Regions from separate parts of the Streptomyces sp. 2P-4 genome, predicted to be linked through region 1. Evidence: riboswitches for the same ligand, from Rfam matches in the RefSeq annotation. Region 1 holds a riboswitch; each other region holds the start of a gene.
The links. A riboswitch is a leader RNA that binds a small molecule or an ion and turns the genes downstream of it on or off. The one in region 1 is predicted to bind cobalamin.
Positions count from the first base shown of each region.

Region 2: it holds a riboswitch for cobalamin, as region 1 does, so the genes downstream of both, MUK52_RS09170 (energy-coupling factor ABC transporter permease) here and metE (5-methyltetrahydropteroyltriglutamate--homocysteine S-methyltransferase) in region 1, are expected to answer to the same signal.
Region 3: it holds a riboswitch for cobalamin, as region 1 does, so the genes downstream of both, MUK52_RS10310 (ribonucleoside-diphosphate reductase subunit alpha) here and metE (5-methyltetrahydropteroyltriglutamate--homocysteine S-methyltransferase) in region 1, are expected to answer to the same signal.
Region 4: it holds a riboswitch for cobalamin, as region 1 does, so the genes downstream of both, MUK52_RS07065 (ABC transporter substrate-binding protein) here and metE (5-methyltetrahydropteroyltriglutamate--homocysteine S-methyltransferase) in region 1, are expected to answer to the same signal.

Region 1 is NZ_CP095011.1:978,767-986,418, reverse strand. Features, by position in the region: gene MUK52_RS04000 (GNAT family N-acetyltransferase) at 1-352, opposite strand, end outside; gene MUK52_RS03995 (alpha/beta hydrolase family protein) at 438-1,499, shown strand; cobalamin riboswitch at 1,693-1,893, shown strand; gene metE (5-methyltetrahydropteroyltriglutamate--homocysteine S-methyltransferase) at 2,073-4,397, shown strand; gene MUK52_RS03985 (short-chain fatty acyl-CoA regulator family protein) at 4,595-5,998, opposite strand; gene aceA (isocitrate lyase) at 6,379-7,652, shown strand, end outside.
Region 2 is NZ_CP095011.1:2,194,950-2,202,601, reverse strand. Features, by position in the region: gene MUK52_RS09205 (cytochrome P450) at 1-301, opposite strand, end outside; gene MUK52_RS09200 (tRNA-dependent cyclodipeptide synthase) at 282-1,022, opposite strand; gene MUK52_RS09195 (EF-hand domain-containing protein) at 1,278-1,490, shown strand; gene MUK52_RS09190 (PadR family transcriptional regulator) at 1,555-2,148, opposite strand; gene MUK52_RS09185 (energy-coupling factor ABC transporter ATP-binding protein) at 2,221-3,042, opposite strand; gene cbiQ (cobalt ECF transporter T component CbiQ) at 3,039-3,788, opposite strand; gene MUK52_RS09175 (energy-coupling factor ABC transporter substrate-binding protein) at 3,792-4,142, opposite strand; gene MUK52_RS09170 (energy-coupling factor ABC transporter permease) at 4,148-4,840, opposite strand; cobalamin riboswitch at 4,870-5,064, opposite strand; gene MUK52_RS09165 (flavodoxin family protein) at 5,361-6,092, shown strand; gene MUK52_RS09160 (AMIN-like domain-containing (lipo)protein) at 6,115-6,636, opposite strand; gene MUK52_RS09155 (L-serine ammonia-lyase) at 6,800-7,652, opposite strand, start outside.
Region 3 is NZ_CP095011.1:2,469,801-2,477,452, forward strand. Features, by position in the region: gene MUK52_RS10295 (carbon starvation CstA family protein) at 26-2,179, shown strand; gene MUK52_RS10300 (YbdD/YjiX family protein) at 2,176-2,376, shown strand; gene MUK52_RS10305 (Uma2 family endonuclease) at 2,437-3,021, opposite strand; cobalamin riboswitch at 3,198-3,320, shown strand; gene MUK52_RS10310 (ribonucleoside-diphosphate reductase subunit alpha) at 3,468-5,870, shown strand; gene MUK52_RS10315 (ribonucleotide-diphosphate reductase subunit beta) at 5,929-6,936, shown strand; gene MUK52_RS10320 (helix-turn-helix domain-containing protein) at 7,082-7,652, shown strand, end outside.
Region 4 is NZ_CP095011.1:1,707,605-1,715,256, reverse strand. Features, by position in the region: gene MUK52_RS07090 (potassium channel family protein) at 1-373, shown strand, start outside; gene MUK52_RS07085 (DUF7676 family protein) at 439-999, opposite strand; gene MUK52_RS07080 ((2Fe-2S)-binding protein) at 996-1,715, opposite strand; gene MUK52_RS07075 (ABC transporter ATP-binding protein) at 1,709-2,782, opposite strand; gene MUK52_RS07070 (FecCD family ABC transporter permease) at 2,788-3,912, opposite strand; gene MUK52_RS07065 (ABC transporter substrate-binding protein) at 3,909-5,144, opposite strand; cobalamin riboswitch at 5,378-5,551, opposite strand; gene MUK52_RS07060 (helix-turn-helix domain-containing protein) at 5,804-6,676, shown strand; gene MUK52_RS07055 (DUF397 domain-containing protein) at 6,673-6,858, shown strand; gene MUK52_RS07050 (NAD(P)/FAD-dependent oxidoreductase) at 7,091-7,652, shown strand, end outside.

The DNA.
Region 1 (7,652 bases):
CGTCCATGACCAGTTCCCCCGGCTCCGGGTTGCGTTCGAGCAGGGCCAGTACGGCGAGCCGGGGGAGGCCGCGGAAGAGCCCGTAGCCGGAGAGCACGTCGCGCACGCCGCCGCCGGTCAGGCCCCGCCCGCCGAGCTGGTAGCCGGCCACGCCCACGACCCGGTCGCCGTCGGGGGTGAGGGCGACGGCGGCGCGGTCGTGGTGGAGGTGGCGGGCGATGAAGGCGCGGCCGTGTTCGGGCGGGCCCAGGGCGGCGCCGAGCTTGCGGCCGAAGGCCTCCCAGTACAACTCGGCGACCTGCTCCCCGGCGCCTTGGGGCACGCTGCGCCGGATGGCAACGGCTGAGTCCATGATTCCTCCTCGCGGTATGCGCACGATCATAGTACGGTCGTAATGAGAACGATCGTTTGAAGAGCGATAGATATTTGGGGGGCAGATGGCATCGAGACGCAGCACGCGCCGCCGCCGGGTGGTGCGGGCCGTGCTCGCGGCGCTGGCCGCACTGGCGGTCGCCGCGGCGGGCCTGGGCGGGCTGGTGGTCTGGCAGCACACCTACGACCTGCGCGAGGAGGCTGTGACGGTACGCCGGGACGGCCGGACCCTGGACGGCGTGCTGGCCCTGCCCGAACAGGGGAAGGGGCCCTTCCCGCTGGTGGTCTTCGTGCACGGGGACGGCCCCGTCGACGCCACCCACGACACCTTCTACCGGCCGATCTGGGAGTCCTTCGCCCGAGCCGGATACGCCTCGCTGTCCTGGAACAAGCCGGGCGTGGGCGGCTCGCCCGGAGACTGGCTCGACCAGTCCATGGACGACCGCGCCCAGGAGGCCGTCGACGCCATCGCCTGGGCCCGGCAGCGGCCGGACGTCGACAGCCGCCGGATCGGCCTGTGGGGCGCCAGCCAGGCCGGCTGGGTCCTGCCCAAGATCGCCGCCAAGAACCCCGGCATCCGCTTTGTCATCGCCGTCTCACCCGCCGTCAACTGGCACCGGCAAGGCCGCTACCACCTCCTCGCCGAGCTGCGCCGCGACGGCGCCTCCGACGCCGAGGTCGCCGCCGCCCTGCGCCGCCGCGAGACGGGCCTGGAACTGCTCGGGCGGGGCGCCCCGTACGAGGAGTACGTACGCGCCGTCGGCGATCCGCAGGGCATGACGGCCGCCCGCTGGAGGTTCGTCTCCAAGAACCACACCGCCGACGCGAGCGCCGACCTGCCGGCGCTGCGCGGGGTGCCCGTCCTGCTGGTGCTCGCCGGACACGACATGAACGTGGACACCGCCGACACCGAGGCCGCCTACCGGCGGCTGCTGCCGGGGCCCGCGCTGCGCGTCGGCCGCTACCCGGACGCCACGCACGGCCTGGTCAGGCAGGACGTCGAGAACTCCGCACTCCGCCTCACCCTGACCGCGCTGTGCGCGCCGAGGGCCCTGTTCGCCGACGGCTTCCTGGAAGACCAGCGGAAGTTCCTGGCCTCCGTCGAAACCGAAGGACCGACACGATGACCACCCGGCCCGGACCGCGGCAGGGCCGTCGGCCGGTGCAGCCGCGCCGCGGCGCCTCTCCGACGGCGACGCGCTCTGTGCGGGTCCCGGCCCGTCAGGAAGGCGCGCGCATCGACGGGGGCATCTCGTTTCCGTGTCCGGATGGTGGAAGCGGGTCGCCGCTGAGCGGGCGTGCGGCCTAGGGTGGCCGGTGCAGCTGGTTCGCCCCGCCCTCCAGGCGGGATGCGTCGCAAGAGGGAACCCGGTGGGAATCCGGGACTGCCCCGCAGCGGTGAGCGGGAACGACCGCCGTCATACGCACTGGGACCGGACAACGGTCCTGGGAAGCGACGGCCAGTAGGTGCCCGCCGGGGAACCGGCAGGCGTGCCCGCGAGTCCGAAGACCTGCCCGTTGCCCGCACGCGGACGATTCCGTGTGCGGACATCCCGGTGACCTCGTGGGCGGGTCGGCGTACACAGCGAGCGGCACGTGCGGGCCTCCGTCCGCGGCGTCGGCCGCCCGTTCCGTCGTTCCTTCGCGTCCGCGTCCCGCTGCCGGGATGTTCCTGGACACATCTCGCGAAGGAGAGTTCCGTGACAGCCAAGCCCGCAGCCGCGGCAGCACGAGCCACCGTGTACGGGTACCCCCGCCAGGGTCGGAACCGCGAACTGAAGAAGGCCGTCGAGGGCTACTGGAAGGGCCGCGTCACTGCCGACGCCCTCCGGGAGACCGCGGCCGGCCTGCGGCGCTCGCACTGGCAGCAGCTGGCCGAGGACGGTATCCACGAAGTACCGACCGGTGATTTCTCGCACTACGACCACGTGCTGGACACCAGCGTCATGGTCGGCGCTGCTCCCGAGCGGCACCGCGGGGCGGTGGAAGCCGACGCCCTGGACGGATACTTCGCGATGGCCCGCGGCACGCAGGACGTGGCGCCGCTGGAGATGACCAAGTGGTTCGACACGAACTACCACTACCTGGTACCTGAGCTCGGCCCGGGCACCGTGTTCACCGCGAACTCCGTGAAGCAGGTGGCGGAACTGCGGGAGGCCGTCGCGCTCGGGTACACCGCCCGCCCGGTCCTCGTCGGTCCGATCACCTACCTGCTGCTGGCCAAGCCGGCTCCCGGAGTGTCAGCGGACTTCGAGCCGCTGACCCTGCTGGACCGGCTGCTCCCGGTCTACGCGCAGGTGCTCGCCGACCTGCACGCCGCCGGCGCCGAGTGGGTGCAGCTCGACGAGCCCGCCCTCGTCCAGGACCGCACCCCGGCCGATCTGAACGCAGCCGCCCGCGCCTATCGGGAGCTGGGCGCCGCCGCCGACCGGCCGAAGCTGCTGGTCGCCTCGTACTTCGGCAGGCTGGGCGAGGCCCTGCCCGTCCTGGCCGCGGCTCCGGTCGAGGGCCTGGCGCTCGACTTCACGGAAGCGGGAGCGGCCAACCTGGACGACCTCGCGGCGGTCGGTGGCCTGCCCGGCAAGAGGCTCGTCGCGGGCATCGTCAACGGCCGCAACATCTGGATCAACGACTTCCGGAAGTCCCTCGCCACCCTGGGCACGCTGCTCGGCCTCGCCGACCGGGTGGACGTCGCCGCCTCCTGCTCCCTGCTGCACGTTCCGCTGGACGCCGACGCCGAGCGCGACCTCGACCCGCAGGTCCGCCGCTGGCTCGCGTTCGCCCGGCAGAAGACCCGGGAGATCGCCGTTCTGGCCCGCGGGCTCGGCCGGGGCACGGACACGATCACCGCCGAACTCGCCGCGAACCGGGCCGACCTGGCCTCCCGCGCCGGATCCGCCCTCACCCACGACCCGGCCGTACGGGCCCGCACCGCGGCCGTCACGCACGCCGACGGGCGCCGCGGCCGGCCGTACGCCGAGCGGGCCGCCGCCCAGCGGGCGCACCTGCGCCTGCCGCTGCTGCCGACCACCACGATCGGCTCCTTCCCGCAGACCGACGAGCTGCGCGCGGCCCGCGCCGACCTGCGGGCCGGACGGATCGACACGGCGGGCTACGAGGCACGGATCAAGGGCGAGATCGAGGAGGTCGTCTCCTTCCAGGAGAAGACCGGCATCGACGTCCTGGTGCACGGCGAGCCCGAACGCAACGACATGGTCCAGTACTTCGCCGAGCAGCTCACCGGCTACCTGGCCACGCAGCACGGCTGGGTGCAGTCGTACGGCACGCGCTACGTCCGGCCTCCGGTGCTGGCGGGGGACATCTCGCGCCCCGAGCCCATGACGGTGCGCTGGACCTCGTACGCGCAGTCCCTGACGTCCAAGCCGGTCAAGGGGATGCTCACCGGGCCGGTCACGATGCTCGCCTGGTCCTTCGTACGGGACGACCAGCCGCTCGGGGACACCGCCCGCCAGGTGGCGCTCGCCCTGCGGGACGAGGTGAACGATCTGGAGGCCGCGGGGACGGCCGTGATCCAGGTGGACGAGCCGGCTCTCCGGGAAACCCTGCCGCTGCGGGCCGCCGACCGCGCCGACTACCTGGCCTGGGCCACCGAGGCGTTCCGGCTCACCACCAGCGGGGTCCGGCCGGACACCCAGATCCACACCCACATGTGCTACGCGGAGTTCGGCGACATCGTCCAGGCCATCGACGACCTCGACGCCGACGTCATCAGCCTGGAAGCCGCCCGCTCCCACATGCAGGTCGCGCGGGAACTCGCCGCCCACGGCTACCCCCGCGCGGCGGGCCCCGGCGTGTGGGACATCCACTCACCGCGCGTCCCCAGCGCCGGGGAGGCGGCCGGTCTGCTGCGGACAGGCCTGGAGGCCATCCCGGCCGAGCGGCTGTGGGTCAACCCCGACTGCGGCCTGAAGACCCGTGGCTGGACCGAGACCCGTGCCTCCCTGGAGAACCTGGTCGCCGCCGCCCGTGAGGTTCGAGCCGCTCTCGCCGGCGACGACGCCTGATCCGTACCACCCGGTGCCGGACACGGTTTCCGCGTCCGGCACCGGGCCGTCGAGCGCTGGGGCGGACATGGCTCCGAGGCCGGCGGGCGCAGCGCCGGTTGAGGGTGAGGACGGCCTCCCGGCCCTTGCGCTCCAGCAGGAAGTCCAGAGCCGCCGGCCGCGCGCCTGCCGTCGGAACATGCGCATGGGGCCGCCGCTCACCCCCGGTCGTGGGCGACCGGGTACGGGATGAAGGTGCTGCTGTTCTCGTCGACCGCGAGCGGGCGGCCCAGCGGCGGGACCGCGCGCTGGGGGCAGTCCAGCCGTTCGCAGAGCCGGCAGCCCATGCCGATGGGTGTGGCTGCGGAGGCGTTGCCGAGGTCGAGGCCGTCGGAGTAGACGAGCCTGGGCGCGTGGCGGATCTCGCAGCCCAGGCCGATCGCGAAGGTCTTGCCGGGCTCGCCCCAGCCGCCGCGGTGGCGGGTGACGGCGCGGGCGGTCCACAGGTAGCGCTGCCCGTCGGGCATGGCGGCGACCTGGACGTGGATGCGGCCGGGCGCGGCGAAGGCCTCGTAGACGTTCCACAGTGGGCAGGTGCCGCCGGCCCGGGAGAAGTGGAATCCGGTGGCGGACTGCCGCTTGGACATGTTCCCGGCCCGGTCCACGCGGACGAAGGAGAAGGGGACCCCGCGCAGCCTGGGGCGCTGCAGGGTGCTCAGGCGGTGGCAGACGGTCTCGTAGCCGATCCCGAAATGGTCGGTGAGCCGCTCGATGTCGTAACGGAACTCCTCGGCGGCCGTGTGGAAAGCACGGTACGGGAGGATCAGCGCGGCGGCGAAGTAGTTGGCGATGCCGATCCGCGCCAGGCCGTGGGCGGGGGAGCCCGGGTCGAAGTCCTCCGCGGCGAGCCGGTCCAGCTCGGCCCCGTGCTCCAGGAGAGCGAGCTGGGTGGCCATCCGGAACGCCTGCTGGCCGGGCCGGAGCCGGCCGGACAGGTGCAGGACGCGGGTACGGCCGTCGAAGTGGTGGAGGCGGTCCGAGTCGGTGGCGAGGCGGATCCCGTGGTGCTCGGTGAGTCGCTGCGACAGCGCCCGCAGGACTTCCCCGGGGCGGACGCCCATCTCCCGGGCGAGCTCCTCGGCAGCGCCGTCGGTGTCGTGCAGGTAGTTCTGCCGCCGGTAGAAGAACTCGCGGATCTCCTCGTGCGGTGAGCGCGGCGCCGCCGGGCCGCCGTCCCGTCCGTCCGCGGTGTCCGCGAGCCGCTCCGCCAGCAGTTGGCTGCGCCGTCCCAGGTCCAGCAGGACAGCGGCCACCGCCGGCATCCGGGCGGCCAGTTCGGCCAGGTCCGAGGGGGAGACCCGGGCTTCGGCGACCTCGCTCGCCAGGGCCTCGCGCAGGTCGGCGACGAGGCGGCTGGTATCCCGCTCGGAGAAGAAGCCCGGGTCGACGCCGAAGGCCTCGGTAAGCCGCAGCAGAACAGGCACCGTGAGGGGGCGGGAGTCGTGCTCCATCTGGTTCAGGTAGCTGGGGGAGATGGCCAGGACCCGGGCCAGCTCGGCCTGGCTCATCCGGCGCTCCTCGCGCAGCCTCCGCAGCCGCGCACCCGCATACGTCTTGCCCACCCGCACCCCTCCGGCCTCGACCGGATCCAGGTTACGCACGGCCCCGCCGATTCCCGCCTTCGCAACCTTGGCAAAACGGCGGCAGAAGATTCGCAGAAGTTGGCACAGGTCCCTCATTGATGGCACTGCGTGCCGATGCCAGAGTCAGTCCTGCGGCCGCCGGACCCGGCAGCCGAGAGGGACACTCCGGGCGCGACTCATGGCCCTGACGTCGGATATCCCGGCAGTCCGCGCTCGGCTGACCTGCAGGATTGCTCAGTTCCGCCCCGGTGTCCGGCGGCTGCGACCCCGGTATGCGGCACAGAGTGCCATTTGCTCTTCCCGGTGGACGGGCCCGTTGGCAGACGAAGCGAATCACGGAGACGGTGACGGTGACGGTCATGGCAGACACGAACACGGCGGCAGCGGCCGAGCAGCTCAAGCAGCGGTGGGCCACCGACGCCCGCTGGGCGGGGATCGAGCGCACCTACACCGCCGAGGACGTCGTACGGCTCTCCGGCAGCGTCCGCGAGGAGCACACCCTCGCCCGGCGCGGAGCCGAGCGGCTGTGGCGCCAACTGCACGAGCTGGACTACGTCCACGCCCTCGGCGCCCTCACCGGCGGCCAGGCGGTCCAGCAGGTCCGCGCCGGCCTCCAGGCCGTCTACCTGTCCGGCTGGCAGGTCGCCGCCGACGCCAACCAGGCCGGCCACACCTACCCCGACCAGTCGCTCTACCCGGTCAACTCCGTTCCGCAGGTGGTCCGCCGGATCAACAACGCGCTGCTGCGCGCCGACCAGATCGCCACCGCCGAGGGCGGCACGGACACCACGGACTGGCTGGCGCCGATCGTCGCCGACGCCGAGGCCGGCTTCGGCGGCCCCCTGAACGCCTTCGAGCTGACCAAGGCGATGATCGCGGCCGGTGCGGCGGGCATCCACTACGAGGACCAGCTCGCCTCGGAGAAGAAGTGCGGCCACCTCGGAGGCAAGGTCCTCGTCCCGACCTCCCAGCACATCCGCACCCTCAACGCCGCCCGGCTCGCGGCCGACATCGCGGACACCCCGACCCTGATCATCGCCCGCACCGACGCCCTCGCCGCCAACCTCCTGACGAGCGACGTCGACGAGCGCGACGCGCAGTTCGCGACGGGCGAGCGCACGGCGGAGGGCTTCTACCGGGTGCAGAACGGCATGGCCCCGGTCATCGCCCGCGGCCTCGCCTACGCCCCGTACGCCGACCTCATCTGGGTGGAGACCGGCACGCCGGACCTCGCCCAGGCCCGCGAGTTCGCCGAGGCCGTCCACGCGCAGTACCCGGACCGGATGCTGGCCTACAACTGCTCGCCCTCCTTCAACTGGAAGGCCGCGCTGGACGACGGCCAGATCGCCACGTTCCAGCGCGAACTCGGCGCCATGGGCTACAAGTTCCAGTTCATCACCCTGGCCGGCTTCCACTCCCTCAACCACGGCATGTTCGACCTCGCCCGCGGCTACGCCGAACACGGCATGACCGCCTACGTCGACCTCCAGGAGCGGGAGTTCGCCGCCCGGCAGCACGGCTTCACCGCCGTGAAGCACCAGCGCGAGGTCGGCACCGGCTACTTCGACCTGGTCTCCACCGTCGTCAACCCGGCCTCCTCCACGACCGCCCTGACCGGCTCCACCGAGGAAGA
Region 2 (7,652 bases), 1.2 Mb from region 1:
TGGTGATGGTGCCCATGTTGTCGACGACCTCGGGCGGGATCGTCAGCGCGTACTGCCGGGGGACGCCGTCGTTCGCCGTGTCCCTCAGGCTGAACCGGTCGTCCTCCAGCACCTGCCTGGCCAGCGCGTAGCTGCTCACCAGCCAGGCCTCGTCGCCCGTCAGGGTGCGGACCCTGGCGACAGGCGCCTTCCCGCGCAGCCGGGCGCACTCCTCGGGGAGGGCGTCGCCGCGGCGCGACAGCGGGAAGTCGAGGAGGGGGGCGGCCTGCTGCCGGCCCGTGTCAGGCTGCCCGCCGCTCATCGGCGCTCCCTTCGGCCGGTGCGCGGTCCGCGGGCTCCGGCCGGACGACGGCGCAGCCCTGGTTGCGGGTCGCGCGCAGGCCCCCGCCGCGCGCGAAGAGGAGGTCGGTGAGCGGCATCCGCACGTGGTAGGCCGCCACGGACGAGGGCACGTCCAGAATGCTCGGCGTGTCCAGGAAGAACGGCAGTTCGGCTGCGAGGTAGTCGAAACAGGCCTGCAACTGGGCGTCCGTCATGGATTCGCCTTCCGGCAGCTTGGGGCCGACGAAATGAACGGCCATCTCCTCGCACCCCTTGCGGAATTCGCCGTCGGTCTCCAGGAAATGCAGGACGCGTCGGTGAAGGAGTCGGTAAACGGAGTTCGACTGGAAGTCGGACAGTGCGCTCACCCGTATGCCCGGATGCGCCCGGACGGATTCCTCCACGCCCTTCAGGACCCGCCGGCGGACGGCCTTGATATCCTTCGAGGCCCGCCTGGCGGCGTGCTCGCGGCTGTACCCGAACGCCGCGAACATGCGGTCCACGTGCAGGTCCGCGTAGACGAAGTCGACCTGTGCGAAACGCGATGAGGCCCAGCGGGCCAGGCTTCCGATGCGGTCGGAGCCGAAGTAGCTGTTTCCGGGGCTGACTCCGATGAGCACATGGTCGCCGTCCTCCCATATGTGCCGGCAGGCGCGGGTGAAGGGGAGGACTTCGAATGATGCGTCGGCTGTGATCGCCACCTGTGATCACCTTTGTTTGCCGCATGTCCCTGGGAGCCCTGCGCTCCTGGTGTGGCGGCAATGCCGGTACGTTATGCGGTGACCCCGGAACGTGACAAGCCCACGTCCGGTTTCCCGGCCGGAATCAGTGATTCCGGGTTACGGCGCGGTAATTGAATTTGTTTCTGCCGGGCGAACGGGACCCGGAGTCCGCAGCCGCCCGGGCCGGCGCTACCCTGAGCCGGTCAGACAGCACCGAGAAGGGGTGGATCCCAAGTGGCGGACATCGAGAGCGCGCGGGCGACGTTCGGCAGGTTCGACGCGGACGGCGACGGCTTCGTGACGGCCGACGAGTTCCGTCAGGCCATGGCCCAGATGGGCGACCCGTTCGTGACGGGCCCGGTCGCGGACGCCGTGATCGCCGCCCGGGACACCGACGCCGACGGCCTGATGAGCTTCGACGAGTTCTGGGCGTCCCTGAACAAGTGAGCCGTGCGCCGTGCCCCCGCCCGCCCCGTCCGGGCAGGCGGGGGCACGGCCGCGTGTACGCCCGTCAGGGCGCGCCCGCCCCGTCGGCGGGCCCCGCGGCATCCGGATCGCCGCCCGGGCGGTCCGCCATGCCGCCGACCTCCTCCAGGGCCTCCTCCAGCCAGCGCAGCCAGAACGTCTCCAGCCCGATGCCGCCGTGCAGCACGAGCCGGCGCAGCCGGTCCTCGTCGGAGTCCCGGCCGGGCGGGAAGTCCCGCTCCTCGATGGCCTCGTAGAGCGCCAGCTGCCGGCGGTGCAGCTCCAGGTGCCGCCGCAGCTCGGCCAGGAGACCGTCCGTCCCCACCACGGCCGCGGCGCGGACGCGCAGCAGCAGCGGGTCGCGGATGGCCTTCGGGTCCTGGCTCCCGCCCACCCAGCGCGCCAGCTCCCCGCTGCCGGCGGGCAGGACCTCGTACGCCTTCCGCTGCCCCCGCACGGGCCCGTCGCCCGGCAGCGCCCGGATGTACCCGGCCTCCTCCAGCCTGCCGAGCTCCCGGTAGATCTGCTGGTGCGTCGCCGACCAGAAGTACCCGATCGACCGGTCGAACCGGCGGGTCAGCTCCAGCCCCGACGAGGGCTTCTCCAGCAGGGCGGTGAGGATCGCGTGCGGCAGGGACATGCCGCCATCCTAGGGAGGCCGGACGGCGGGCAGCGGGGAGCGGCCGCCCGGCACCCCTGCGGCGGCGGGGACTCAGTGCCAGGAGGCCAGCGCCTCCGGCGTCTTCGGGCCGAGGGCGTCCGCCGCCAGCCGGCCGCCGGAGCGCAGGAACGCCGCCACCGCCGGCGCCCAGGCCTGCCGCAGGCCCGCCCCCGCCAGCAGCTCCGGGTCCGACAGCAGCGCCGCCGCCGGACCGAAGCGGATCCCGTCCGGGGTCAGCACCGCGGCGTCGTCCGCCCAGCGCACCGCCAGGTCGACGTCGTGCGTCGCCATCACCACCGTCGTCCCCGCGGCGCGCAGCCCCGCCAGGGCGTCCAGCAGCCGCTCCTGCCCCTCCGGGTCCAGGCCGGCCGTCGGCTCGTCCAGGATCAGCACCCGCGGGGCCATCGCGACCGCCCCGGCGATCGCCGCCCGTTTGCGCTGCCCGTACGACAGCAGGTGCGTCGGCCGGTCCCGCAGCGCGGTGATGCCGAGTGCGGACAGCGCCTCCCCGACGCGTGCCCGCACCTCGGCGGCCGACAGGCCCAGGTTCATCGGGCCGAAGGAGACGTCCTGTTCGACGGAGGCCGCGAACAGCTGGTCGTCCGGGTCCTGGACGACCAGCTGGACCGCCTTGCGCAGGCGGGTCAGGCCCGCCCGGTCGTACGCCACCGGCGTCCCGTCCAGCAGGAGTTCCCCGGAGGCCGGCCGCAGCCCGCCGCTCAGCAGCCGCATCAGCGTGGTCTTGCCGCTGCCGTTGCGGCCCAGCAGGACCAGCGCCCGGCCCTCGGCGATGGAGAAGTCCACGCCGTCCAGCACCGCCGGGCCGTCCTCGTAGGCGTAGCCCGCTCCGGCCAGTTCCACCAACGGGTTCACGAGTACAGCCCCTCCAGGGTGTAGGTCAGCGCGACCAGGCCCGCGATGAGGGCCGCCGAGGCCGCGAGGAAGCGCCGGGACAGGGCGGCCTCGGGAACGAGCACGCGCAGCGCCCCGTCGTACCCGCGCCCGGCGAGGCCGGACTGGAGCCGCGCCGCCCGGTCGAAGGCCCGGACGAACGAGGTCGCTGCGAGCCCGGCCAGCGACCGCCACACCGCGGCCCGGTCCGCGTGCCCCAGCCGGGCCGCCTGGGCCCGCCGGACCTGCGCCAGCGAGTCCAGCAGCAGGAACCCGATGCGGTACATCACGAGCGCCACGTCCACCACGGGCGCCGGCACCCCGGCCCGGACCAGCCGGGGCAGCACGTCCGAGACGGGGGTGGTGAACGCGAACAGCAGGACGCCCAGGGACGCGGCGGACGTGCGCAGCAGCAGTTCGCCCGCGTGCCGCGGCCCGTCCGGTGCGAGCGACACGGGCCCGGCCGCGCCGCCGACCGCGAAGAGCAGCGGCAGCGCACCGGTGAAGCAGAAGCCCAGCGGGATCCGGAAGGCCCGCCACAGCTGCCGCCCGGCGACGCCCGCCGGCCCGAGCAGGACGGCGAGGGTCGCCGCGGCGACCAGGGGCCCGCCGGGCCAGGGCGGAAGGCACACGGCCGTGACCGTCAGCCCGAGCCCCAGCAGGGCCTTCTCCAGGGGGTGCCGGCCGCGCCAGCGGCTGCCGTGCGCAGCCACGTCGATCGGCAGCACCGGCTAGCCCTCCGCGCGCGTGTCGCCCGGGGTGCCCGATGCGATGGCCGCCGCGGCCGCGGCGCCCTGGCGGCGGCCCCTGCGCACCCCGAAGTAGTAGGCGAGGACGCCCGCGCCGAGGGCCGCCTGGAGGGCGAACAGGGCCGACTCGACCTCGCCGGACGGCGGCTCGTACAGCGGGGTGAACCACGGCTCGTAGTCGGGCCTGAGCTCGGTGATCGCCGCTTCGGCCTGGGCGTCGGCGCCGGCGAACGGCTCCTCCCTGCCCTCGCCGAGGCCCAGCGCGAGGGGGAGCACCGCGAGGGCGGCGACCACGAGCAGCAGCAGGGTGTTGATCTTCGCGTTCCGGCTCATGCCCATCACGCCGCCGCCTTCCGGTCGGAGCGGCCGGCGAGCTTGGCGACGCCCAGCCGGACCAGGTCGGACTTGCTGGACTGCATCAGCAGCCGCATCACCAGGACCGTCAGCAGGCCTTCGCTGACCGCCAGCGGGATCTGGGTGACGGCGAAGATGCCGCCGAACTTCGCGAGGGCGCCGGCGACGCCGCTGCCCGGGTCGGGGAAGGCGAGCGCCAGCTGCACGGAGGTGACGCAGTAGGTGACCAGGTCCGCGGTGAAGGCGCCGAAGAACACGGACACCATCAGCGGGGCGCCGGACCGCCGCAGCAGCAGGTAGACCCCGAAGCCCGCCCACGGGCCGGCGATCGCCATGGAGAAGACGTTGGCGCCGAGGGTGGTCAGGCCGCCGTGCGCGAGCAGCAGCGCCTGGAAGAGCAGGGTGATCGTGCCGAGCACCGCCATGATCGGCGGCCGGAACAGGATCGCCCCGAGCCCGGTCCCCGTCGGGTGCGAGCAACTGCCCGTCACAGAGGGGATCTTCAGGGCGGAAAGGACGAAGGTGAAGGCTCCGGACGCGCCCAGGAGCAGGGTGCTCTCCGGGTTCTCCTTCACCTCGCGGGTGAGTGCGCGGACGCCGTGGACGACGAAGGGAGCGGACGCGGCGCCCCAGGCGGCCGCGTGCAGCGGGGGCAGAAACCCCTCGGCTATGTGCATGTGTGGGGAGACCTCTCCAGCACCTCGTGGATGGACAGCACGCCCCGGCCGGTCTCCTGGCTCACGGGTCATGCCGCCCTGGCTCCGCCTTCCCGGGCGGTGCGGATCACCCCGCGCCGCCCAGTGGCTTCCCGCAGGAGTGGAGCCGGACTTCCCGTTCACAGTGGCGAGGGCCGCACCGGTCTTCCACCGGTTTCCCGAACACCAAGGCCCGCTGACCCTAATGGCCCGCACGGACCCGGAACAAGCCGGTGTGGGCGAGCGCACGCCCGAGCCGGATTCCGCTTCCGGGCCGTCCGGCGGCGTACGCGCTCTCCGGGAGCAGCCGGAGCCGCCGTTCCGCCGCGTGTTTCCGCCCTTGCGGCGCCCGTTCGGTCCCCCGGAGAGCCCCCGGCGCACGGCCCGGCGTGATTCCGCCGCCGTGCTCCCACCGGCGTGCGCCGGAGCCGCGGAACGGGCCCGCCCCCCGGACGGGTGCCGTCCGCTGGCGGGGCCGGCGGGGGCCGCGCAGGGTGGAGCCGTGGCCGCCGAACCCGACACCGCGAACCCGTACGACTACTCCGACCTCACCGCCCTCTTCGTCAACTGCACGCTCAAGCGCTCGCCGGAGACCAGCAACACCGAGGGCCTCATCGACCGCAGCCGCGCCGTCATGGAGTCGGCCGGCGCCCGCACCTCGGTCGTCCGCGCCGTCGACCACGACATCGCCACCGGCGTCTGGCCGGACATGACCGAGCACGGCTGGGAGACGGACCAGTGGCCCGTCCTGTACAGCCGGGTCATGGACGCGGACATCCTGGTCCTGTGCGGGCCGATCTGGCTCGGCGACAACAGCTCCGTCATGAAGCAGGTGATCGAGCGCCTCTACGCCTGCTCCTCCCTGCTGAACGAGCACGGCCAGTACGCCTACTACGGCCGGGTCGGCGGGGCGCTCGTCACCGGCAACGAGGACGGCGTCAAGCACTGCGCGATGAACATCCTGTACAGCCTCCAGCACCTCGGCTACGCGATCCCGCCGCAGGCCGACGCCGGCTGGATCGGCGAGGCCGGGCCCGGCCCCTCCTACCTGGACCCGGGATCGGGCGGCCCCGAGAACGACTTCACCAACCGCAACACCGCCTTCATGTCGTGGAACCTCATGCACCTCGCGGCGCTGCTCAAGCGCTCCGGCGGCATCCCGGCCCACGGCAACCAGCGCTCGCTGTGGGACGCCGGCTGCCGCTTCGACTTCCCCAACCCGGAACACCGCTGACGGGCGGCCCGGCCGGTGCCGGTCAGCCGCAGCACACGTTCCGGTGCGCGATGTCGACCACGAACCGGTCGGGCGAGCGGAGCGTGAACGCCTTGTACGAGGGCCTGCTGTCGAAGGCGGCGCCGAAGGTGACGTACCCCTCGAAGTCGCCGGTCATGGCGAGGCCCTTGAGCGCGGGCAGGTTCGTCCGGACCAGCTTGGGCCCGCGGTAGGTGCCCTCGCCGGAGCGCAGGTGCGCCGCGGCGGGGTGCAGCCGGATCTGGAGGAAGTGCTTCCCGGCCAGCGGGACGGGCGCCCCGGAGCCGTCCTGGTGGAGCGCGGGGACGCGGGTGACGTCCGCGTCGGGCACGTACCCCTTCAGGTCGATGACGATCCGGTCGTACGCGCAGTGCCCGGCCCAGCGGGCGCCCACGACGAGCGGGGTGGCCGGGGCCCGGCCGGAGGGGGCCGCGGCCGTGGAGGCCGGTGCGGCGAGGGCGAGGGCGGCGGTGAGCAGGACTCCGGTGGCCAGGGCCGCGGTCCGCCGGCGGCGCAGGTGGTTCATGGCGTCCCCCTGTTCTTTCGAGAGACGGGGACAGGTTGTCGCTCCTGAAGACACGCCGTGCATGCCCATGGTTGCAGCAAAACGCAAAAAAATCGGGCAGAAGGGGTGAACCTGGTGGGGTCCGCCCCTTCTGCCCGCGTCCGCCCGGCTCAGCCGGCCGGTGTCAGCACTCGATGACGTTGACGGCGAGGCCGCCGCGCGCCGTCTCCTTGTACTTGATCTTCATGTCGGCGCCTGTCTCCTTCATGGTCTTGATGACCTTGTCGAGGGAGACCTTGTGGGAGCCGTCGCCGCGCATCGCCATCTTCGCCGCCGTGACGGCCTTCACCGCCGCCATGCCGTTGCGCTCGATGCACGGGATCTGCACCAGGCCGCCGACCGGGTCGCAGGTCAGGCCCAGGTTGTGCTCCATGCCGATCTCGGCCGCGTTCTCCACCTGCTCCGGGGTGCCGCCCAGGACCTCCGCGAGCGCGCCGGCCGCCATGGAGCAGGCCGACCCGACCTCGCCCTGGCAGCCGACCTCGGCGCCCGAGATCGAGGCGTTCTCCTTGAACAGCATGCCGATCGCGCCCGCGGCGAGGAGGAAGCGGACCACGCCGTCCTCGTCCGCGCCGGGCACGAAGTTCACGTAGTAGTGCAGGACGGCCGGCAGGACGCCCGCCGCGCCGTTCGTCGGGGCCGTCACGACGCGGCCGCCCGCCGCGTTCTCCTCGTTGACCGCCATCGCGTAGATCGTCGTCCACTCGCTGCGGTGCATCATCGGGTCGCCCTCGGTGCGCAGCTGCCGCGCCGTGGCCGCGGCCCGGCGCTTGACGCGCAGGCCGCCGGGGAGGATGCCCTCGCGGGACATGCCGCGCGACACACAGGCCTGCATGACCCGCCAGATCTCCAGGAGGCCCTCGCGGATCTCCTCCTCCGTGCGCCAGGCCTTCTCGTTCTCCAGCATCAGGGAGGAGATCGACAGGCCGGTCTCCTTGGCGAGGCGCAGCATCTCGTCGCCCGAGCGGAAGGGGTAC
Region 3 (7,652 bases), 1.5 Mb from region 1:
GGGCTCGCCTTCCGCATCGGGCCGCATGACCCCGAAGTCGATCGCGGTATGGGTGCTCGTGGCCCTCGCCGGGGCCGCCGGCTGGGCCGTGCTCGCCCTCTCCCGCGGCGAGGAGGTCTCCGCCGCCTGGCTGCTCGCCGCGGCGCTCGGCTCGTACGCGATCGGCTACCGCTTCTACGCGCGGTTCATCGCGCACCGCGTGCTGAAGGTCGACAAGACGCGGGCCACCCCCGCCGAACGCCTCGACAACGGTGTCGACTTCCACCCCACCGACCGCCGGGTGCTCTTCGGCCACCACTTCGCCGCCGTCGCCGGCGCCGGCCCGCTGGTCGGCCCCGTCCTCGCCGCGCAGATGGGATACCTGCCCGGCACCATCTGGATCGTCGCCGGCGTCATCTTCGCGGGCGCCGTCCAGGACATGGTGACGCTGTTCTTCTCCACCCGGCGCGACGGGCGCTCGCTCGGGCAGATGGCCCGGGACGAGATCGGCCCCGTCGGCGGCGCCGCCGCCCTGGTCGCCGTGTTCGCCATCATGATCATCCTGCTGGCGGTGCTCGCGCTCGTCATCGTCAACGCCCTCGCGCACTCCCCCTGGGGCGTCTTCTCCATCGGCATGACCATCCCGATCGCCCTCTTCATGGGCTTCTACCTGCGCGTGCTGCGGCCCGGGCGGGTCACCGAGGTCTCCGTCATCGGCGTCGCCCTGCTGCTGCTCGCGATCGTCGCGGGCGGCTGGGTCGCCGAGTCCTCGCTGGCGTCGACCTTCACCCTGGAGAAGGAGACGCTGATCATCTGGATGGTCGCGTACGGCTTCGTCGCCTCCGTCCTGCCGGTGTGGATGCTGCTCGCGCCCCGCGACTACCTCTCCACCTTCATGAAGATCGGCACGATCGCGATGCTCGCCCTGGGCGTCGTCATCGCCATGCCGACCCTGCGGATGCCGTCCGTCACGGAGTTCGCCTCCCGCGGCGACGGCCCCGTCTTCGCGGGGTCCATGTTCCCGTTCGTCTTCATCACGATCGCCTGCGGCGCCCTGTCCGGCTTCCACGCCCTGGTCTCCTCCGGCACCACCCCGAAGATGATCCAGAAGGAGACCCAGGTCCGGGTCATCGGCTACGGCTCGATGCTGACCGAGTCCTTCGTGGCCGTCATGGCGATGATCTGCGCGACGATCATCGAGCCCGGGCTGTTCTTCGCGGTCAACTCCCCCGCCGGCGTCGTCGGCACCACCGTCCAGAGCGCCTCCCAGGCCGTCGCCGACTTCGGCTTCGCCGTCTCGCCCGAGTACCTCGCCCAGGCCGCGAAGGACGTCGAGGAGAGCAGCCTGCTCTCCCGCACCGGCGGCGCGCCCACGTTCGCACTCGGGATGTCGGAGATCTTCTCGGCTGTCGTCGGCGGCGTCGGCATGAAGGCGTTCTGGTACCACTTCGCCATCATGTTCGAGGCGCTGTTCATCCTGACCACGCTCGATGCCGGCACCCGCGTCGGCCGGTTCATGCTCCAGGACACCCTCGGCAACGTGCACAAGTCCTTCAAGGACGTCAGCTGGAAGCCGGGCGTGTGGCTGGCCAGTGCGCTCGTCGTCGGCGCCTGGGGGTACTTCCTGTGGGTCGGCGTGAAGGACCCGCTGGGCGGCATCAACCAGCTCTTCCCGCTGTTCGGCATCGCGAACCAGCTGCTCGCCGCGGTGGCCCTGGCCGTCTGCACGACGCTGCTGGTGAAGTCCGGCCGGCTCAAGTGGGCGTGGGTGACCGGCGTGCCGCTCGCCTGGGACGTGGCCGTCACCCTCACCGCGAGCTACCAGAAGATCTTCTCGGACGACGTGAAGGTCGGCTTCTTCGCCCAGCGCGAGAAGTACCAGGAGGGCATCGAGGCAGGGCAGGTCCTGAAGCCCGCCAAGAACATGGACGAGATGCACACCATCGTCACCAACGCCACCGTGGACGGGGTGCTGTCGGCGCTGTTCGCGCTGCTGATCCTGATCGTGCTCCTGGACGCGCTGCGGACCTGCGTCAAGGCCGTCCGCGACCCCGCGTCGGCCACGCTCTCGGAGGTCCCGTGGACCGAGTCGAAGATCATCGCACCGGCCGGGCTCATCGCGACGCGCGAGGAGCGGGCCGAACTCGCCGCGGCCGGCCTGGAATCCGGCGGCGGCCGCGTGAAGGAGCCGGTGGCATGAGCGGCGGCGTCCGCGGCGCCCTGGCGAAGGCGCGGTACTACGTACGGGAGTTCTCCGGCGAGGCGGCGTACGACCGGTACGTCGCGCACGCCCGCTCCCACGATCCGGACGCCGAGGTCATGACCCGCCGCGCCTTCGAACGCGCCCGCACCGACGCGCGTGAGGGGGACCCCCGGGGCGGCTTCCGCTGCTGCTGAGGGCTGCCGTGACCGAGGTGCCCGCCGGTCATCCGGCGGGCACCTCCGTTGTGCGTGGCCTCAGCGCACCCAGTCCTTGAGCGGCTCGGTCGAGAAGGAGAAACCGACCGGGTCGGGCAGCTCGACGTCCTTGCCGAAGGGGACGGTGCGCACGGTCTCGTACAACTGCCCGTCGGGCTCGCTGTGGACCCTCACCAGGCAGTTGTCCCGGTCGATCAGGACGAAGACGGGGATGCCCGTCTCTGCGTACGCGCGGGGCTTCTCCTTGCGGTCGCGCCCGTCCGTGTCGGAATCGTACGAAGTGACTTCGACGACCATCAGGACCGGGGCCGGATCGGCCCACTCCCCCTGACCCTCGAAAGCGCCATCCGGCGCCATCGAGGCGTCGGGGCGCGCGCGACCCGACCGGTACTGGTCGACCTTCAGTCCGCGTTCGACGTGCAGCCACTGCTCGGGCCGGTGCTGCATGCAGATGCGGGCGAGCCACACGACGATCCGGTCGTGATCCCCATCCGGCATCGCCTTGACCCCCAACTTCCCGCCGATCAACTCCAGACGCAACCCCTCGATCTCGCGGGCTGCTATCCGGGCGAGGGTCTCGAACTCTTCGGTCAGGATCTGGGGGCGGTCAGCCATCACGGTCATGCCTCGCTCGCTTTCCTCGGCGGTGCTGCTTCCGACGATAGCGCCGGGCGCCCACCCCCGTCCGGCACTCTCGGCGGAGCTGACGCCCCTCACCTACCGACTGGAGCTGTGAGGACACGCTCAGCGAAGGCAGACACAACATCTAGGGGGTCACACAGAGGGCGCCCACCACATGTATGCTCATCCTCGCTGTCGCCGCAGGGGAATCCGGTGGGAATCCGGAACTGTCCCGCAACGGTATGAAGTACACCCATCGGTGTCACCGAAGTCCGACGACCTGCCGACAGTGCGCCCGGCTCGACCGAACCGGGTGCCGACCACGTCCGGGCCTCGCGGTAGGGCCTGCGGACGACGCGCGGTGCCGCCCTTGCCGGGCCCTGCCCGCGCGCGCCCGCTCGCGCCCGCACCGCCGGTGCCCCGGAGCCGAGCGAGGGAGAGCTCCCCCCGTGACCATCGCGCCTTCCGCACCGCGCGCCGAGTCCGACCCGTCCGACCACGGAGCTGAGGCCGGGGGCCCCGGGGCCGCGCTGCTGCGCACCCTCACCGAGCTGACCGCCGACCTTCCCGACACCGACCCCGGCCGTGTCGCCGCCGCCGCGCTCCGCGGCCGCAGCGCCGCCGCCGACGAGGCCGAGCTGCGCGGGCTGGCCACCGAGGCCGCCGCCGGCCTGATCTCGGAGGACCCGGCGTACTCCCGGCTCGCCGCCCGGCTGCTGACGGTCGCCGTCGCCGAGGAGGCCGCGAGCCAGGGCTCGACCTCCTTCTCCGCGTCCGTCGAGGTCGGCCACCGCGAGGGCCTGATCGCCGACCGCACCGCCGAGTTCGTCCGCCTCCACGCGAGCCGCCTCGACGCGCTCGTCGAGCACACCCTCGCCGAGGGCGCCGACGACCGCTTCGGCTTCTTCGGCCTGCGCACCCTGCACAGCCGCTACCTGCTGCGCCACCCGATCACCCGCCAGGTCATCGAGACCCCGCAGCACTTCATGCTGCGCGTCGCCTGCGGCCTCGCCGCCGACGACAGCGCCGCCGCCGTCGAGGAAGTCGCCTCCCTCTACCGGCTGATGAGCCGCCTGGACTACCTGCCGTCCTCGCCCACCCTCTTCAACTCCGGCACCCGGCACCCGCAGATGTCCTCCTGCTACCTGCTGGACTCCCCGCTGGACGAGCTCGACTCGATCTACGACCGCTACCACCAGGTGGCGCGCCTGTCGAAGCACGCCGGCGGCATCGGCCTGTCGTACTCGCGCATCCGCGCCCGCGGCTCCCTGATCCGCGGCACGAACGGCCACTCCAACGGCATCGTCCCGTTCCTGAAGACCCTCGACGCCTCCGTCGCCGCCGTGAACCAGGGCGGCCGCCGCAAGGGCGCCGCCGCCGTCTACCTGGAGACCTGGCACGCGGACATCGAGGAGTTCCTGGAGCTGCGCGACAACACCGGCGAGGACGCCCGCCGCACGCACAACCTGAACCTCGCGCACTGGATCCCCGACGAGTTCATGCGCCGCGTGAACGCCGACGGCGAGTGGTCGCTGTTCTCCCCGTCCGACGTCCCCGAGCTGGTCGACCTGTACGGCGAGGAGTTCGACGCCGCCTACACCAAGGCCGAGCAGGCCGGGCTCGCCAAGAAGACCATGCCCGCCCGCGAGCTGTACGGCCGCATGATGCGCACCCTCGCGCAGACCGGCCAGGGCTGGATGACGTTCAAGGACGCCTCCAACCGGACCGCGAACCAGACCGCGCTCCCCGGCACGGTCGTCCACTCCTCCAACCTGTGCACCGAGATCATCGAGGTCACCAACGACGGCGAGACCGCCGTCTGCAACCTCGGCTCGGTCAACCTCGGCGCGTTCGTGCTCGCCGAGACCGGCGAGATGGACTGGGAGCGCCTGGACGAGACCGTCCGCACGGCCGTGACCTTCCTCGACCGCGTGGTGGACATCAACTTCTACCCGACGGAGCAGGCCGGCCGCTCCAACGCCAAGTGGCGCCCGGTGGGCCTGGGTGCGATGGGCCTGCAGGACGTCTTCTTCAAGCTGCGCCTGCCCTTCGACTCCGCCGAGGCGAAGGCGCTGTCCACGAAGATCGCCGAGCGCATCATGCTCGCGGCGTACGAGGCCTCCGCGGACCTCGCGGAGAAGCACGGCCCCGTCCCGGCGTGGGCGGAGACCCGTACCGCGCAGGGTGTGCTGCACCCCGACCACTACGGCACCGAGCGGGCCTGGCCGGAGCGCTGGGAGGCGCTGCGCACCCGGATCGCCGAGACCGGCATGCGCAACTCGCTGCTGCTGGCCATCGCGCCGACGGCGACGATCGCCTCGATCGCGGGCGTGTACGAGTGCATCGAGCCGCAGGTGTCGAACCTGTTCAAGCGCGAGACGCTGTCGGGTGAGTTCCTCCAGGTCAACGCCTACCTGGTGGAGGACCTGAAGAAGCTCGGCGTGTGGGACGCGCAGACCCGCGAGGCGCTGCGCGACTCGTCCGGCTCGGTTCAGGGCTTCAACTGGATCCCGGCCGACGTCCGCGAGCTGTACCGGACGGCGTGGGAGATCCCGCAGCGCGGCCTGATCGACATGGCGGCGGCCCGGACCCCGTACCTGGACCAGTCGCAGTCGCTGAACCTGTTCATGGAGACGCCGACCATCGGCAAGCTGTCGTCGATGTACGCGTACGCCTGGAAGCAGGGTCTGAAGACGACCTACTACCTGCGGTCGCGTCCGGCGACGAAGATCGCCCGGGCCGCGTCGGGCGCCGCCGTCCCGGCCGCCGCGACCCCGCTGCCGCAGGCCGTGGACGCCGACGCGCTGGCCTGCTCGCTGGAGAACCCCGAGTCCTGCGAAGCCTGCCAGTAACCCGCTCCCGCCACCCGACCACCACTCCTGGAGGACGGCGCCGCGCGCGCCGACTGCTATGACCGACAAGAACCTGCTCGACCCCGGCTTCGAGCTGACGCTCCGCCCGATGCGCTACCCGGACTTCTACGAGCGCTACCGGGACGCGATCAAGAACACGTGGACGGTGGAGGAGGTCGACCTCCACTCGGACGTGGCCGACCTGGCGAAGCTGACGCCCGCCGAGCAGCACATGATCGGCCGCCTGGTCGCGTTCTTCGCGACGGGCGACTCGATCGTGGCGAACAACCTGGTCCTGACGCTGTACAAGCACATCAACTCCCCGGAGGCGCGCCTGTACCTGTCGCGCCAGCTGTTCGAGGAGGCCGTGCACGTCCAGTTCTACCTGACGCTGCTCGACACCTACCTGCCCGATCCGGACGACCGCGCGGCCGCCTTCGCGGCGGTGGAGAACATCCCCTCCATCCGCGAGAAGGCGCAGTTCTGCTTCAAGTGGATGGACTCGGTCGAGAAGATCGACCGGCTGGAGACGCAGGCCGACCGCCGCCGCTTCCTGCTGAACCTGATCTGCTTCGCCGCGTGCATCGAGGGCCTGTTCTTCTACGGCGCCTTCGCGTACGTGTACTGGTTCCGCTCGCGCGGCCTGCTGCACGGCCTGGCGACCGGCACGAACTGGGTCTTCCGCGACGAGACCATGCACATGAACTTCGCGTTCGAGGTCGTGGACACGGTCCGCAAGGAGGAGCCGGAGCTCTTCGACGACGCGCTGCGGCAGCAGGTCACGGACATGCTGAAGGAAGCCGTCGAGGCGGAGCTCCAGTTCGGCCGCGACCTGTGCGGCGACGGCCTGCCCGGCATGAACACCGAGTCGATGCGCGAGTACCTGGAGTGCGTCGCCGACCAGCGCCTGGTGCGCCTCGGCTTCCCGCCGGTGTACGGCTCGCAGAACCCGTTCTCGTTCATGGAGCTCCAGGGCGTGCAGGAGCTGACGAACTTCTTCGAGCGCCGCCCGTCGGCGTACCAGGTCGCGGTCGAGGGCACCGTCGACCTGGACGAGGACTTCTGACGGCTGCGGCCCGCCGCGGCCGCTCCCGCACCACCTCCGGATCGGCCGGCGGCTGCCTCGCGCAGCGGCCGGCCGATCCGGCGTTTCCGAGCAGACCGCATGGCAGGAGATCCACGTACGCCTGGGTTCCTGCCAGACTGTGGTCGTGCTGAAGAACGTGGCTGTGGCGCTGATGCCCGGGGTGGCCCCCTTCGAGCTGGGCATCTTCTGCGAGGTGTTCGGCATCGACCGCAGTGCGGAGGGGCTGCCGGCGTTCGACTTCGCGGTCTGCGCGGCGGGCGACCGCCGCACCCCCGCCGGCGACGGGCACTTCGACGTGGTCGCCCCACACGGGGTGGAGCGCCTGGACGAGGCGGACCTGGTCTGCGTCCCGGCCGACCGCGGCGCCGCCGCGCGCACGTACCCGGAGCCGCTGCTGGCGGCCCTGCGCCGGGCCGTGGACCGCGGGGCGCGGGTACTCAGCGTGTGCAGCGGCGCCTTCGTGCTGGGCGCGGCCGGGCTGCTCGACGGCCGGCGCTGCACGACGCACTGGATGCACGCCGAGACCCTGGCGCGTCGCTTCCCGCGGGCCGTCGTCGACCCCGGCGTGCTGTACGTGGACGAGGGCCCGGTGGTGACCGCCGCGGGCACGGCCTCGGGGATCGACGCCTGCCTGCACCTGCTGCGGCAGGAGCACGGCGCGGAGGCGGCGGGGGTGGTGGCCCGGCGGATGGTGG
Region 4 (7,652 bases), 730 kb from region 1:
CCCCAACATCTGGGCCAAGGCCATCAGCCGCCAGCACGGACAGATCCTCGAACGCCTCGGCGTCCACCACGTCGTCCTCCCCGAGCACGAGATGGGTGAGCGCGTCGCCCACCTCGTCACCGGCCGCATGCTCGACTTCATCGAGTTCGACGACGACTACGCCCTGGTCAAGACCATCACTCCGGACACGATCACCGGTGTCCCGCTCGGTCAGAGCGCCGTCCGCACCAAGTACGGCATCACCGTCGTGGGCATCAAACGCCCCGGACACGACTTCACCCACGCCACCGCCGAGACCGTCGTGGCGAAGGGCGACGTCATCATCGTCACCGGCAGGACCCGCCACGTGGAGGCCTTCGCCGAACTCGGCTGAGCCCCGGCGGAGGCCCGTGCCCCGGCCGGCGGCCCGGCACGGGGCCGCCGGGGGCCGGGCCGTGGTCAGCCGCTGTGCCTGAAGCCCTTGCCCGTGCGGTCCAGCGGGTCGGCGGGCAGGGAGAGGAAGCGGGCCCGCAGCGTGTCCCACGCCCCCAGCCGGTCGAAGTCGGGGGTGTCGAGGATGTCCTGGCGGTCGGTGAGGAACGGGTTGGGCAGCAGGACGGTCATCATCTGCTCGTCGCGGCCGTTGAACAGGCGGATTCCCCAGCTGACGGGGGAGCCGTCGGAGCCGATGCTGCGGTAGAACTCGGCGCGGGAGCAGCGGCGGATGCGGCCGAGTTCGGGGCCGGAGGCGGTGTGCTCGCCGATGCACAGGTGGAAGTGCCAGGCGCCGAAGTCGACGGTGGCGTAGCCGTCGTTCACGGTGATGGCGGTGGGGGCGTTCGGGGCGCCGACCTCCCAGGCGGCGCCTTCGATGATGGGCCCGAAGTGGATGTGCTGCCAGTGGTCGGTGAAGACGGCGGTGACGAGGTCGAGGAGGGTGGCCTCGTCGACCGGGAGGGGCCAGACGTGCTGGGTGCCGCCGCCGGGGGTCTCGACGACGGTCGGCTCGGTGGTGGTCATGAGGTCTTCTCCTTGGGGTTGAGGACGCAGTCGCCGCAGGTGCCCGCGCCCGGTACGCGGTAGTACAGGCAGCAGCTGCGGCGCCGGAAGGCAAGCGGTGCCGGGGGACGGGTGCGGTACGTGCCGGTACCCGCCAGGGGCGGCCGGTCCAGCAGCGCGCGGACGAGGGGGATGACGGGCAGGACGGGGGCAGGCGCCCTGGCCAGCAGGACGCGGTGGGCTCCGACCAGCGCGGAGGCGGCGTTGCCGCGCAGGGTGTGCGGGCTCACGCCCGACACGCGGCGTACGGCGTCGGCCCAAGGGGCCAGGTTCCGGACGGTCACGGTGCCGAGCAGGGCCGGGAGCGGCTCCTCGTCCACCTCCGCCGGGTCGGGGAGCCACAGGTCGAGGGGGCCGGAGGCGGGCAGGCGCCACCACAGCCGGTCGGGCGCCAGGTCGGGGACGCGGCCGGTGAGCGCGGCGCAGCCCAGGGCGATCGACCACAGCCGGGAGGCGGTGCCCAGGTGCAGGGTGGACGCGGCCACCCTGGGCTGGTCGGTGCCCAGCCGCCCGGCGACGGTGCGTACGCACTCCTCCAGCGCGCCCGGGTCCGCGTACAGGTCGGCCAGGGGCCGGAAGCCGCCCGCCTCGGGGCAGGGGCCGGTGGCGACCGCGAAGTAGGGGCCGATCGCGGAGACCCGGGCCAGGGCGTCGGGGGTGAGGGCCGGCGTCACCATGTCCGCACCGTCCGCGTGAGCTCGTGGAAGCCCCGGACGGGGATGCTCCGCCCGTCCGGCCCGGTGAGGGTGAGGCGGTCCGCGCCGTCCCAGCCCACCTTCCCCTCGGCGGGCGGGCCGCCCCGGCCGGCGACGGCCAGTCCCTCCCGGGCGAGCGCGCGTTCGAGGAGCGGGAGCACATCGGCGGGCGCGTCCACTGCGACGGCGGCGCGTGCGGTGCGGCGCAGGCCGAAGGTGCCGGATGCCGGGTCGAAGGCGAGGTGGTCGGCGTCGAACGCCCCCGCCACGGCGCCGCTGCGGACCAGGTCCTCGGGTGCCCCGGCGTGGACGCGGGATGCGCGGTCGACGAGCCAGACCGCGTCGGCCACCCGCAGGGCCAGCTCCAGATCGTGCGTACTGACCACCACGGTCAGGCCCCTGTCGCGGGCCAGGTCGCGCAGCAGCACGGTGAGCGCCACCCGCGAGGGGACGTCCAGGAAGGCCGTCGGCTCGTCCAGGAGGACGACCTCGGGCTCCTGGGCGAGGGCGCGCGCGGTCAGGACGCGCTGGCGTTCGCCGTCGGAGAGCTCGGCGGCCGGCCGGTCCGCCAGATGCTCCGCGCCCACCGCCCGCAGCGACCACTCGACGGCGGCGTGGTCGGCCGCGGTGAGGCGGCCGGTGAACCCGGTGTGCGGGTGGCGGCCGAGCCCGGCCAGTTCCCGCGCGGACAGCAGTCCCGGATCGACCCGGTCGGTCAGGACGACCGCCAGCCGCCGGGCGAGCGCGGTCGGCGGCGTCTGCGCGAGGTCGGCGCCGCCGATGCGGATCCGTCCGCCGAGCGGCGGCAGGAGCCCGCACAGGGTGCGCAGCAGAGTGGACTTGCCCGCGCCGTTGGGGCCGAGGAGGACGGTCAGTTCGCCGGCCCGTGCTTCGAGGTCGAGCCCCGTGAGCACCGCCCGCTCCGCCCCGCGCCCGCGCCGTGGCGACCGGGCGCGGTAGCCGACGGCGAGCCCCTGCGTGACCAGGCCGCCGGGGCGGCCCGGCCCGTCGGCGGTGTCGGTGAGGGGCTCGGTCATGGTGTCGGTCATGTCGGTCACGAGGCCACTCCTTGTACGCCGCGGCGGCTGCGGATCAGGAACGCGATGACGACGGGTGCGCCGAACAGCGAGGTGACGGCGTTCAGCGGCAGCACGGCATCCGTGCCGGGCGGCTGGCTGAGCAGCGCGCACGCCAGTGCCAGGAACGCCCCGGCGAGCATCGACGCCGGGACGAGCGCCCGGTGGTCCGACGTCCCCAGTGCCACCCGCGTCAGGTGCGGGACGGCCAGGCCGAGGAAGGCGACCGGCCCGCAGAACGCGGTGGCCGCACCCGCCAGGAGTGCTGTGCCGAACAGCGCCAGATCGCGGCTGCGCCGCACGTTCAGGCCCATGGTGCGGGCGTAGTCCTCGCCCAGCAGCAGGGCGTTGAGGCGTTTGGCAGTCAGCAGCGCGGTGAGCAGGCCGGCGCCGATGACGGGCAGCATGACGTGGAGGTCGGGCCAGGTCGTGGCGCCGAAGCTGCCCAGGCCCCACATGACGAACTGCTGGGCGCGCTCCGGTCGGGCGTAGACGAGCATCACGCCGACCACGGCGGTGGCCGCCGAGCCGATCATGACGCCGACGACGAGCAGGGTGACGGCCGACCGCACCCACCTGGAGAGCAGCAGGACGAGGGCCAGGACGGCGGCGGCACCGAGCGAGGCGGCGATGACGACGCCCACGCGCCCGAGGCCGGCCAGGTCTCCGGTGAAGCTGCCGGCGACCCCGCCGGTGCCGACCACCACGGTGGCGACGCCCATGCTCGCGCCCGAGCTCACCCCGAGGGAGAACGGGTCCGCCAGCGCGTTGCGGAACAGGGTCTGCATCTGTACGCCGGCCACCGCGAGGGCGGCGCCGACGGCGCAGGCGGTCAGCGCCCGCGGCAGCCGGACCTGCTCGACGATCACGGTCCACCGCGGGTCCTCGGGGGTGCCGCCGAACAGCACCCGCACCACCTCGGCGACCGGCACGGGATGGGAGCCGGTGGCGATGGCGAGGACGAACAGCACGGCGGTGCCGGCCGCGAGTGCGAGGACGACGGCGAGGCGCCGCCGCACCGGCCGCGGCCCCGCGGGCGGAGTGTCCGCGTCCGGGGCCGCTGCCGGCGCGGGTGCCGGCACGGTCGTCTGATGTGTCGTCACGCCTTCGGCACCGGCTGGTAGAAGGTGAAGGAGTGGCCCTCGGCCTGGTCCGGGTGCATCAGCGCGAACAGGTCGGCGAGGACCAGGTCCGGGCGCAGCACGCCCCGCTCGAAGTAGTCGTTGCCGCCGCCGGGGCCGAGCGCCTTCGTGTTCGTCCACACGGCGCCGTCGGACACCGCCTTCAGCTGCCCGTACCGGCTGTCGGCCTTGACCGCGTCGGCGGTGGACTTCCACTTCTGGTCGGCGATCCAGACCGGGGCCTGGCCGGCCTTGGCGTACACGGCCTCGAAGTTCAGCTGCATGCCGCCGGTGCCTGCCTCGCCGGCCCACGGGTAGGTGCCGCCCGCGTCCTTGATCAGCCGGGCGGCGTAGCTGCCTCCGGCGGGCATGGACCACGTGCCCTGGTACATCGTGCCGGGCAGCACCTCGACGGGCTTGCCCGCCTTGGCCGCCTGGGCGCCCTTCTCCGCGACCTTCCGGTAGTCGCCCTCGATGGTGTCGAACACCTCGCCCGCCCGCTTCTCGGCGCCCGTGAGCGCGGCCATCGCCTTGACCCACTCGGCCCGGCCGAGCGGACTGGCCTCCAGCCACTCGGCGTTGGCGACCACGGCGATGCCTGCCTGGCGGAGCTTCGGGTACTGCGGGTCGTCGGTGCCCTGGGTCATGAGCACGTCCGGCTTCGCCCCGATGACGGTTTCGGCGTTGAGCGTGCGGTCCTTGGCGTACTCGGTGACCCTGCCCGCCTTCACCCGCTCGATCACCTGGGCGGAGGAGATGTTCGCGCTGCTCGCCACTCCGGTCAGGACGTCCAGGGTGCCGGTCTCGGTCAGCAGCGGCAGGTGGGTCGTCGAGGCGGAGTACAGGCTCCTGACGGGCACGGTGACCTGCTGCGCGGACGCCAGTTCACCGGTCAGCTCCGGCTTGGGAGCACCGCACTTGACCAGCACGTACGACTCGGGCTTCCCCTTGGGGAAGGGCTCCTTCACGGTGAGGACCTGGTAGCTCTTCTCGTACCGGAGGGTGAAGTTCTCGGCGTGCTTCACCGTCGACTTCACCGGGAAGTAGTCCTTGGCCGGGTCGAAGTCCTTGATGCACCCCTCACCCTCGGCCCGCGCCTCGGGGCCGGCTGTCGTGCCGGCGTCGCCGCCGCAGGCGGTGAGCGTGAGGGCGGCGGCGACGAAGGCCGCCGCGGTGGCCCGACGGCGGCCGGGCATGACGGATCGTACGGACAAAGTGACTCCTGGTGGCGTTCGTCGGCCGCGCGTGAGGGCACTGCGGTGCGCGGATGCGGCGTGGGGGAAGGAACCCGCAGGGGGTCAGAACCCGGGGAAACGGGACTGTGGGTGAAGCCGGTCAGGCCGGTCGGGCCGGTCAGGCCGGAGCACGGGCAGCACGGGGCCGCCTCCGCACGAACGCAGGCACACGGGTGCCACCGCCTCTCCCGGGGAAATCCGCCCCTTGCATCGAGGTGCGACGGCGTGAGTCTCCTGACTCGGGATCACAGCTTCTCCGGCCTTCCCACCCCGGACGGGGCGGTGGCCTGGGGCGGAGTCGCTCCCCCTACACAGTGGCGGTACCGTGCCGGAATCCCACCGGCTTCCTCGTTCCGCCGTCGCTTGACGGACGGAAGCATCGCAGACCGCCCGCCGCCCCGCCAGACCCGCCCCTGTGCGTTCAGCCACAGGGCACGGCAGTTCAGGACAGGGCGGGGCGCACGGCATCGAGCTCCGGCCGCCCCACCGGTCGGACCGTCGTGATCCAGTACAGGGGCCCGTACGGTGCGTCAGCGTACGGGCACATTCGGTGGACGGTACGGCGCGCCGGCCGCCACCCTGGGTGCTGTCGATCGCGGGGATACGACCTGTACGTACGGACCTGGAGGTGGCCGCGGATGACGACGCACGCCGAGGCGGGCGACAACGACGACCTGGTGGCGTCCTGCGAGACGGAACGGGAGCCCGGCCCCTCGGACAGTCTGCGGACCTTCGGAGCCGTCGTCCAGGCCCTGCGCGAGCACGCGGGCCTCAGCAGGGTGCAGTTCGGGGAACTGGTCCGCTTCTCCCGGCACACCGTGGAATCGGTGGAGCTGGGGCGGCGGATGCCGGACGAGTCGTTCGTCGACCGCGCCGAGGAAGCCACGGGAAACACGGGCGCGTTGAGGAAGGCCGCCCCGCACCTGAGCCGGGGCGACGCAGGGCTCGCCGCCTGGTTCCGGCAGTGGGCGCGGCTGGAGAAGACGGCGGTGAGCCTGTGCACGTACGAGTGCCGGCTGGTGCCGGGTCTTCTGCAGTCGGAGGACTACGCGCGCGCCGTGTTCGAGGGAACCGTGCCGGTGGTGCCGGACGACCGGCTGGCGGACTTCATGGCCAGCCGGATGGAACGGCAGCGGATGCTGTGCGAACGGCCGACGACACCGTTCAGCTTCATCGTCGAAGAGCACGTCCTCCGCCGCCGGTTCGGGAGCACGCAGCAGATGCGGGAGCTGTACGACCACGTCCTGAAGCTGAGCGCCCCGCGGAACGTGACGCTTCAGGTCGTGCCGTTGCAGGCCGGGTTGCACGCGTGCCTGGACGGGCCGCTTCAACTCCTGGAAACGCCTAGGGGGCAGCGGCTCGGCTACTCCGAAGGGCAGCAGAACGGCCGCCTGATCTCCGATCCGAAAGAGGTGAGTCTGCTCCACCAGCGCTATGACACACTGCGCTCGCAGGCCCTGAACGCCAAGGACTCGCGGGGTCTGCTGGAGCGACTCCGAGGAGAACTATGAGCACGACGGAACTGGCGTGGTCCAAGTCCAGCTACAGCGGCAGCCAGGGTGACAGCTGCGTCGAGGTCGCTGTCACCGCGCAGGCCGTCCACGTACGCGACTCCAAGGACGCCACCCGCCCCGCCCTCGCGGTCGGCCGGGATGGCTGGGCGCGCTTCGTCGCGTTCGCGGCGGGGGCCTGAGGCGGGGCACGGCGCGGGGACGGACGGTTCGGCGACTGTCGCCGCAGGCGACTGCGGGGCGGCAGCGGCCGGGCCCTGGCCTTGGCTGTCGTGCGTGGGGTGAGGTGGGTCACATGCTGTCACAGCAGCCTGGGCTTCGGTGTCTTGAGGGCGCAAAGCCCTGAAGGCCGCAGGCAGCCCAGTCGTGCTGCTCGTGCCTCGGGGCGTCACCGATCCGAGGGGAGCGCACATCGTGAAGCACCGCATCGTCGTCCTCGGCGCCGGCTACGCCGGGGCCCACGTCGCCGGAATGCTGGCCCGGCGGCTGTCCGCGGCGGACACCGAGCTGATCGTGGTCAACGCCGAACCGGACTTCGTCCAGCGGCTGCGGCTGCACCAGCTCGCGGCCGGCCAGGAGATCGCGGCTCCCGCGCTCTCCGAGGTCTTCGCGGGCACGGCGGTCCGGCTGCGGCAGGCCCGTGTCACCGCCGTCGAGCCGGAGCGCCGGGTCGTCGCCGTGGCCGGCCCCGACGGCGCCGCCGAACTCGGCTACGACACGCTCGTCTACGCCCTCGGCAGCCACGGGGCCCGCCACTGCGTCCCCGGTGCGGCCGAGCACGCCTTCGACGTCTCCGCCCGGCCCTCCGCACTGAGCCTGCGCGAGCGCCTGGACGGCCTGGCCCGGCAGGGCGCCGGCGGCAGGGTGCTCGTCGTCGGCGACGGGCTGACCGGCATCGAGACCGCCACGGAGATCGCCGAGTCGCGGCCCGCCCTGTCCGTGACCCTGGTGGCCCGCGGCGAGCTCGGCGCCACGC